Linked DNA regions of Chroogloeocystis siderophila 5.2 s.c.1. The protein of the gene in region 2 interacts with the protein of the main gene of each other region in a pairwise test. Links are inferred from orthologs where the notes say so. Each region holds a gene or a part of one and is shown on either strand. Other genes may lie near its edges.

Region 1 (2,970 bases), on a different replicon or contig from region 2:
AAGGATCTTCACCTGAATTAGAACCAGGAACGACATCCGGTGATTATCTATCAGGATTCCTGCAAGGAACGCGCCAAGCCTTATACGATAACCACCGCGATTCGATTACCGCCACAATTCCACAAGTTAATCCACGCACTGTAGGCGCCCTGATTGCACTTTACGAGCGCGCTGTTGGTTTGTATGGTTCTCTAATTAATGTCAATGCTTACCATCAACCAGGCGTTGAGGCTGGGAAAAAAGCTGCTGCTGCGGTTTTAGGTTTACAAAAACGTGTCTTACAAATTCTCGAAGATGAAAGCCGTTCGATTTCCCTCGCTGAACTCGCAGAAAAAGCCCAAGCAACTGACCAAGTTGAGACAATTTACAAAATTCTGCGTCACCTTTATGCAAATAAACGCGGTGTCATTCTCAACGGTAATTTTGGCGATCCCAGAAGTTTGACTGTGTCGATCAATTAGTAATTTCTTCTGTTAGCAATTAGCAATGAGCTTTTTGCTAACACTATTTCCATATCATATTTTGGGTATTTTTGTTCATTTGTAACAACTTTTTATAAAAAGGTGGCTTAGACTAGAAGCTAGGTCTTGAAATCTATGGGTGCTGGTATGAGTTCGGTCAGGAGTGTAGAGATTCGTCCGCTATCAGCAATAAAGGGGGGTATGACTGAGTTTTATACCCCTCAATCAAGTCACGAGACAATGCTGGTACAGATTCCACCAAACACAATTGACGATCTTTTTGTTCATAAAACACAAACAGACCAACTATTGGTAGTCAAAGGAAGTTTTGTGTTAGTGGTGTTGGTGAATCGCCGTTATCAATATATACCCTTGAGCGATCGCAAACCTACAGTAGTAAAAATTCCCCCAGGAGTGTTGCATGGAGCAATTAATTTATCTCCAGAACCATGTGTATTAGTCAATGCGGTATTACGCCATCGCGCAACGAGCGAAAAAGACTATAAACCACACAAACCACCATGTCCGTATAATATTGATGCGGCAATGGCCGTTTTGGCAATGGATGCACAAGCAAATCGGGCGATCGCCTAGGAATACAGGAAATTGATTGAACCAACGCTGTTACAGTAGTAACATTGCTTTTGCTTGATTGATGATTCTTTACCACTACCCAACGTTGTATCCTGGTGTTCTTCTCAAACGCTATAAGCGGTTTTTTGCAGATGTGCAGTTGGCGTCTGGGGAAGTTGTGACAGCACATTGTCCGAATACTGGACCTATGACAGGAATTTGTCAACCTGATAGTGCTGTACAGGTGACTTATAGTGACAATCCAAAGCGATCGCTGAAGTACACCTGGGAAATGATTCTGGTGAATGACAATGAACCGACTTGGGTAGGTGTAAATACAAGTTTACCGAATCGCATTGTCAAGCTAGCGTTAGAAGAAAACTTGTTGCCTTTGGGAAGTTACAACAACATTCGTTTTGAAGTTCCCTATGGTACAGATAAAAAAAGTCGAGTAGATTTTGTTTTAGATGGCGATCGCACAACATACATCGAAGTCAAAAGCACAACTTGGGTTGACGGGCGTACCGCGTTATTTCCTGATACCGAAACAACACGCGGACAAAAACATTTACGCGAACTTACCGCATTAATACCAGCAAGCGATGCGGTGATGTTGTACTTTATCAATCGCGGTGATTGTACCACATTTGCACCTGGAGATAGTGCCGATCCAATTTATGGTCAATTATTGCGTGCAGCGATCGCATTGGGATTAAAAATACTACCATGTCGCTTCAAAATTACCCCCGCAGGTATTGAGTATTTAGGATTAGCTGAGTTGAAAATTTAAACTCGGCTCGTCCATCATCAAACAAACACCAGTAATTACCCATTACCATTTTTAAAAAAGAGTTGAAAGTAAAAACAATACTCCCAAGTGCCAAACGATAAGATTAATGGCAATTCCCACAGTAATTCCAGCGATCGCCCAGCGTTTTTGAGACTTTTGGAAGTGTTCAATACTTTCCCATCGGCGACTTTTCCACGCCCACTCGTTACCTTTAACACCAAGCGCGATCGCCATCCAAAATCCCATGATGGGAACCCAGGATAATACCCCAATCCACACGCGATTCGCGACTAACCAAAATGGTGCAAGTAAAAAAGCGCCCCAGTTCCAACCTTGAATTTCTGCGGGTACGGCGATCGATGCATTAAATAAACCACCCTTACCAGAGTTATTTACCAAAGTTGCATCAAGCACGATTCCAGATTCTAAAGCAGCTAGCGCTTGACGTGCACAACCAAATCGCTTTTCTAATGCGGGTTCGGTCATTTTCTGCAACCAACTCACTAGACTCGGACTACAATTGACTAATTCTGCAAATTGCAATTGTAAGTTGTGTTGCGGCAAGTCTGCGGGTAGGATGCCAGTGAGTAAATGAATTAAAGTTGCACCCAAAGCATACAAATCCGATGCTGCAACAGCTTTACCGCCAAATTGTTCTAATGGTGTATAACCATAAGTTCCGACTACTGTAAATGTTGCGCCTGGCGATACAGTTTGATCTTGAACTCCACCAAAATCAACTAAATAAACTTTATCGTTATCACCCCAAATTAAATTACTCGGTTTGATGTCACGATGGATGACTGGCGGATGTAAATCGTGGAGGTATACAAGGATATCTAATACCTGTTTCGCAATTTGGTGAATTTGTGCTTCACTCCAACATTGTTGTAACTGTTCAAGCGATCTACCAGGAATGTATTCTTGAACGAGAACATAATAAGCAGGCTGCGCTTCTAGCCAAAATTCGTCTTGATAGAGTGGAATTTGTGGATAATTTAACTGCTTGAGTACCTGGGCTTGACGTTCAAATAGTTTTAACTCCTCCCACCCTGTAGCATTAGTAAAAGTTAGTAGTTTAATCACTACAAACGTTGTTGGTTGTGTCGCCAGATCGACTGCTAGCCAAGTTTGCTTGAGTAGCGA
Region 2 (2,949 bases):
CTATGGCGCTGTATTTCTGCAAGAGATACCCAGCGGGTACGATACAGCCAATTCTGCATCAAGTCCATGAGCAATGGTGAGAGGAAAAAGGCTGCGGTGTTGAATAGAAGTGTGCCGGCGATCGCAACCATCAATCCGCTGGTAGGATTATCGCTACTGAGGATGAATGTCAGTGCTAAAAACAAGACGAATACCATTCCCAAAAGCAAAGTTATCGTTACGCCGGATGCTAGCGCCAGATTACTTGCAACTCCTGCCATAGCAAGTTTAATACCTGCTTGTGCGGCTCGTTTTGGTTTGGTGTGTGATGTACGAGATTGTGATTGTTTATTTAAAGATTCAAGCGCAAGTTTTGCCCACTTTTGGGCTTCTGGATGAGGGTGAGTCGCAAGTTGTCTCGCCAGCGCGATCGCACGCGAGCGTTGATTTTTTTGATACGCTTTGATTAACCAAAATTGTACTTGTAGATAGTATTTACTGTTATGGTCGATACTACTGCAATAGTTTTCTAGTATTTCTACTGCTTCGTGGTAACGTTGTTGTTGATAGGCTTCTATAGCTGTTTGTAATAATTCAAATTGAAGAGACATAAGTTCGCCTCTGTATGTACTTGTCTTTATATATACCCAGAACTTCAACGTTACTTCTTGTCAATTCGGAGAAGTTTGATGAAGATTGTGTAAATTAAGACATTGAATGAACCGCGATTGCCAAGCGTTAGCGTGGAGAGGTGAATCTAAAATTCCAAATGGGAGCGGTGATTGATAGGATCGTAGAGCAGTCATTAGTGTAATGTTATGACTACTCAGATTAACCTTTCGTTAACTGCGCTCGCCCGCAAAACTCGTGACTGCGCGCAAACATTAGCAGTTTTATCTACTGAAGCGAAGAATCAGGCGATTGAGGCGATCGCGCAAGCGTTAGAAGCTGCTGCGGATGAAATTTTGGCGGCGAATGCGGCGGATTGTGCTGCGGCGGCACAAGATGGAATTCCTAAACCTTTATATCATCGACTGAAGTTAGACCGCGCAAAGTTGCAAAGTGCGATCGCGGGGGTTCGGGATGTTGGAAGACTCGCCGATCCCGTAGGGGAAGTGCAAATTCACCGTCAGCTTGATGATGGTTTGATTCTCAAGCGCGTGACTTGTCCTTTGGGTGTGTTGGGGGTGATTTTTGAAGCTCGTCCTGATGCAGCGATTCAAATTTCAGCGTTGGCGATAAAATCAGGTAATGGCGTGATTCTTAAAGGTGGGAAAGAAGCAATTCGCTCGTGTGAGGCGATTGTTAAAGCGATTCATCTTGGATTATCTCAAACCGCGATTAGTCCTGATGCTGTGCAGTTATTGACTACCCGCGAAGCAACTTTAGAATTATTGCAACTCGACCAATTCGTTGATTTGATTATTCCTAGAGGTTCTAATTCGTTTGTGCGCTTTGTTCAGGAGAATACGCGCATTCCAGTATTAGGTCATGCGGATGGTATTTGTCATCTTTATGTTGACCGTGCAGCAGATTTAAGTCAAGCAGTGGCAATTACTGTAGACTCGAAAACGCAGTATCCAGCGGCGTGTAATGCAATTGAAACGCTGTTAATCCATGAAGCGATCGCACCCGCATTTTTAACGCTTGTCGCCCCAGCTTTGCAACAGCATAATGTTGAGTTACGCGGCGATGCTAGAACTTGTGAAATTCTAGACAATATTACGCCTGCAACCGAAAGTGATTGGTCAACGGAATACAGCGACTTAATTTTATCAATTAAAGTTGTTGATTCTTTAACGGACGCGATCGCGCATATTAATGAGTATGGTTCGGGACATACAGATGCGATCGTTACCGAGAATACCGATGCAGCAGAGACTTTCCTCTCGCAAGTCAACGCGGCTGGTGTCTTTCATAATTGTTCTACGCGCTTTGCGGATGGCTTCCGTTACGGTTTTGGTGCTGAAGTTGGAATTAGTACGCAAAAACTTCCACCACGCGGACCTGTGGGGTTAGAAGGTTTGGTAACTTACAAGTATAAGCTCGTAGGTCATGGTCATATCGTCGCAACTTACAGCGGTGACAATGCCAAATCGTTTGCACACAAAGATTTAGACTAAAGCTTTTAGCAATGCTTGGAGTTTGAGTTGAATCTCTGCCACTTCGCGATCAGGATTAGAACCGGCAACGATACCTGCACCTGCATAAAGTCTAGCGCGATCGCGATCAATCATTGCTGAACGAATGCCGACGATAAACTCGCTGTTTCCTTGCGCATCTAGCCACCCTATAGGTGCAGCGTATAAACCGCGTTCAAAAGTTTCATAATCTCGAATTTTCGTGCAAGCCTTATCGCGTGAGACGCCTGCTACCGCTGGAGTAGGATGTAACGCCGCAACGATTTCTAGCGGGTGAACGTGAGTCGGTAGTTGAGCTTGAATTGGCGTCCACAAGTGCTGAATATTGGAAAGTTGCCGCAGTCGTGGAGGTAAAATTTGTGGTGTAATTCCCAATTGATACAAGCACTGGGTAATAAAATCACTAACGACGCGATGTTCGTGTTGTTCTTTTTCGCTCGTGAGCAAACTATTGGCTAGCATAGTATCCTCTGCTAGAGTTTTACCGCGTGGTGCCGATCCTGCTAGGGCATCGGTGCTTAACTGTTGGTTATGGATACTGATTAAACGTTCTGGGCTGGCACCAATAAAGTTTTGTCCTTTCCCGTTACTGATGGCAAAAATGTAGCATCCTGGATGAATGTTGCGTAAATTGTCAAGCGATCGCAATAAGTCTATAGGTTCTTCATAAGTTACATCTAGAGGATGCGCTAAGACGATTTTCTGAAAATAATTGGATTCGATTAACTCTAGGCAAGATGTGATCGTCTTTTTAAAATTCTTAATATTTTTTTCTTCATTGCAGATGATTGAGTTAGTGTTATTGATTGCAGTTGATGTGTATTTTAAG
Region 3 (2,915 bases), on a different replicon or contig from region 2:
ACGGGAGTTTGCCCCATCAGCACCAATAATTGCATCCACTTTCAAGGATTTGGCAATTCCTTGTGCGCCACCTTCTGAGTGGTCTACGTAGTGAATTGTATAGAAATCTGTATTATTTTGCGGAATATCGAGTTTATGAACTGTAGCATTAATTAACTTTGCGCCGAGTTTGGCAGCGCGATTGCGTAAAAAGCCATCGAGAACTTCGCGACGGCACATTCCTATATATTCATCTTCATTGACTAGATTGATATCCACCTCGCGATTTGAGGGGGAAATCATCTTCATCTTCCGCACCTGACGGTCAATAATCTGCGGCGGTAGATCGAATTCACTCACCATACACAGCGGAATTGCTCCGCCACATGGTTTGGCGTTGTCTAGCTTGCGTTCAAACAAATATGTTTCAATTCCAGCTTTTGCCAAGGTTTCGGCGGCTGAAGAACCAGCTGGACCTGAGCCTACAACAGCAACCCGTAGTGTCAAAGGTCTTCTCCCAATCTTCAAGAGCTAGAAAAGCATCGTATCACGGACTTTTAGCTTGCTCAGTGACTTCCTATGAAGATGTGACTGAAATGCAACAGACCTTAATATTTTGATACTTATATACAGGGTTCAGGGACGGTTCAGGGACGCGAAACACCCTACCTTCTAATCATCTATACATCTGTAGCTTAGATAACAAAAATATTGATCAACATGAAATCTTTACACTAAGACTAAGATCTTGTGAAGATACAAAACGCAATAAGTAAAGCTTTATATGATATAAAACTACAGTAACCCCATCAAAAAACCGGAGATTATAGTTTCAGTTTAAACGCTGAATTTAGCCTGATAGACATTAAGTAGAAGTTTCTCAGATTATTGCATCATCACCATATATTTCCTCCAGAGGTAGCTCACCGTGGGTATTGTAGTTGAAAACGTATCAAAGCAGTTTGGCAGTTTTCAGGCCGTTGACGATGTAAGTTTAGAAATCAAGTCAGGTTCGCTGGTAGCCTTACTCGGACCATCGGGTTCAGGTAAGTCTACGTTATTACGGTTGATTGCAGGTTTAGAGTTACCTGATAGTGGCAAAATTTGGCTTACAGGTAAAGATGCGACTTATCAAAGCGTGCAAGAACGCAATATTGGATTTGTGTTTCAGCACTATGCACTCTTCAAGCACATGAGTGTGCGGCAAAACATTGCGTTTGCCCTAGAAATTCGTAAAACACCGAAAGCAAAAATTAAAGCGCGAGTAGACGAACTCCTCGAATTGGTGCAACTGAGTGCCTTGGGAAATCGCTATCCTTCACAACTATCCGGCGGTCAACGCCAGCGCGTTGCTTTAGCAAGGGCGTTAGCAGTACAACCGCAAGTACTCCTGCTTGACGAACCCTTCGGCGCACTCGATGCCAAAGTTCGTAAAGATTTACGCGCTTGGTTGCGCAAACTGCATGATGAAGTCCATGTAACAACGGTATTTGTAACGCATGACCAAGAAGAAGCAATGGAAGTTTCAGATGAAATCGTCGTGATGAACAAAGGTCGCGTCGAACAAATTGGTTCGCCAGCAGAAATTTATGACCATCCAGCAACGGCGTTTGTGATGAGCTTTATTGGTCCTGTGAATGTGCTACCGAGTACATCAAATATTTTCCAAGGTAACGGGTTTGAGTCAACGCATCCAGAGATGTTTTTACGTCCGCAGGATGTGATTGTACAACGCGAGAAAAATGGTACGACAGTATCAGCACGCGTTAGCCGAATTATTCACTTAGGTTGGGAGATTCAAGCTGAATTAACGTTGGATGATGGACAGGTGGTGACAGCGCATCTTAGCCGCGATCGCTTTGACGAATTACAACTGCAACCGCAAGAAAAAGTTTATGTCAAACCCAAAGATGCCAAATCATTTCCGCTATACTATTCAATTTAGTTACTAGCCGTTAGCTTATCCGATTGGGGAACCAAGTGACAGCTTGCGACTCATAGCTAATGGTTGCGCTAGGATAGTCGAATGTTATGAATTGGTTGGTATCTCGCAGGCGCTTGTGGTCGCTGGGAAAATTTATCGGCTTGTCGCTGTTGTGTTGCCTTCTGGTTGTGAGTTGCAATGATCGCCCACCAGGCACAACATCAAGTGTCAGTCCAACAAGTGCGAATAGTATGCGCTTGGTTGTCGGTACAACGCTAAGACCGCGTACGCTCGATCCCGCAGATAATTATGAACTTGCGGGTTCTAATATTATGACGAGCTTGAGCGATCGCCTGTACACATACGCGGTTGGTACAGGTGAATTAGTGCCTCAACTCGCAACAGCTTTACCGCAAGTGAGTGCAGACGGGTTAACGTACACAATTCCTGTACGTCAAGGAGTTGTGTTCCATGATGGTACTGCCTTTAATGCCGAAGCAATGGCGTTTTCGCTCAATCGTTTTATTCAAAACGGCGGGAAACCCGCATCTTTGTTATCGGATGTTGTCGATTCGGTGCAAGCGTCAGGAGAATACGAACTGACAATTCGGCTCAAAAATGCTTTTGCGGCATTTCCTTCGTTACTCGCGTTTTCGGGATTGTGTGCTGTGTCGCCGCAAGCGTATGAAATTGGCACAGGACAATTCAAGCCGCGAGAATTTGTGGGAACAGGTCCCTATCAGTTAGTGCAGTTCACGCCGAATTTGATTCGGATGGATGTGTTTGATAAATACTGGGGCGAAAAACCAGCAAATCAAGGCATTGACTTTCAGATTTTATCGAGTTCTGCCAACTTATTTAATTCTTTCCGCACAGGTCAAGTCGATATCGCGTATCAAACCTTTGACCCAGAACAAGTGCAGAGTTTGAAACAGCAAGCGCAGTCTAATGGTTGGCAGGCACTGGAAGAAAAAAGCAACGTTGTTACACATTTAGGTTTAAATATCAAGCA

The links. The genes of interacting proteins can lie anywhere in the genome.
Region 1: the proteins of NIES1031_RS01585 (region 2) and sfsA interact in binary tests that used the Escherichia coli proteins (3 or more experiments, as listed by UniProt). The link is inferred for Chroogloeocystis siderophila 5.2 s.c.1 from one-to-one orthologs.
Region 3: the proteins of NIES1031_RS01585 (region 2) and NIES1031_RS03185 interact in binary tests that used the Escherichia coli proteins (3 or more experiments, as listed by UniProt). The link is inferred for Chroogloeocystis siderophila 5.2 s.c.1 from one-to-one orthologs.

What each region holds. Positions count from the first base shown.
Region 1 is NZ_MRCC01000014.1:94,973-97,942, reverse strand. It holds sfsA (DNA/RNA nuclease SfsA), read left to right. Parts: upstream 1-1,116; coding sequence 1,117-1,824; downstream 1,825-2,970. Other genes in the region: NIES1031_RS16950 (serine/threonine protein kinase), read right to left, coding at 1,876-2,970; NIES1031_RS16960 (cupin domain-containing protein), read left to right, coding at 609-1,055; NIES1031_RS16965 (glucose-6-phosphate isomerase), read left to right, coding at 1-461. UniProt on the Escherichia coli protein: Binds to DNA non-specifically. Could be a regulatory factor involved in maltose metabolism.
Region 2 is NZ_MRCC01000001.1:331,401-334,349, forward strand. It holds NIES1031_RS01585 (glutamate-5-semialdehyde dehydrogenase), read left to right. Parts: upstream 1-797; coding sequence 798-2,102; downstream 2,103-2,949. Other genes in the region: NIES1031_RS01580 (M48 family metalloprotease), read right to left, coding at 1-590; NIES1031_RS01590 (isochorismate synthase), read right to left, coding at 2,094-2,949. UniProt on the Escherichia coli protein: Catalyzes the NADPH-dependent reduction of L-glutamate 5-phosphate into L-glutamate 5-semialdehyde and phosphate. The product spontaneously undergoes cyclization to form 1-pyrroline-5-carboxylate.
Region 3 is NZ_MRCC01000002.1:316,493-319,407, reverse strand. It holds NIES1031_RS03185 (sulfate/molybdate ABC transporter ATP-binding protein), read left to right. Parts: upstream 1-907; coding sequence 908-1,924; downstream 1,925-2,915. Other genes in the region: NIES1031_RS03180 (ABC transporter substrate-binding protein), read left to right, coding at 2,011-2,915; chlP (geranylgeranyl reductase), read right to left, coding at 1-486. UniProt on the Escherichia coli protein: Part of the ABC transporter complex CysAWTP involved in sulfate/thiosulfate import. Responsible for energy coupling to the transport system.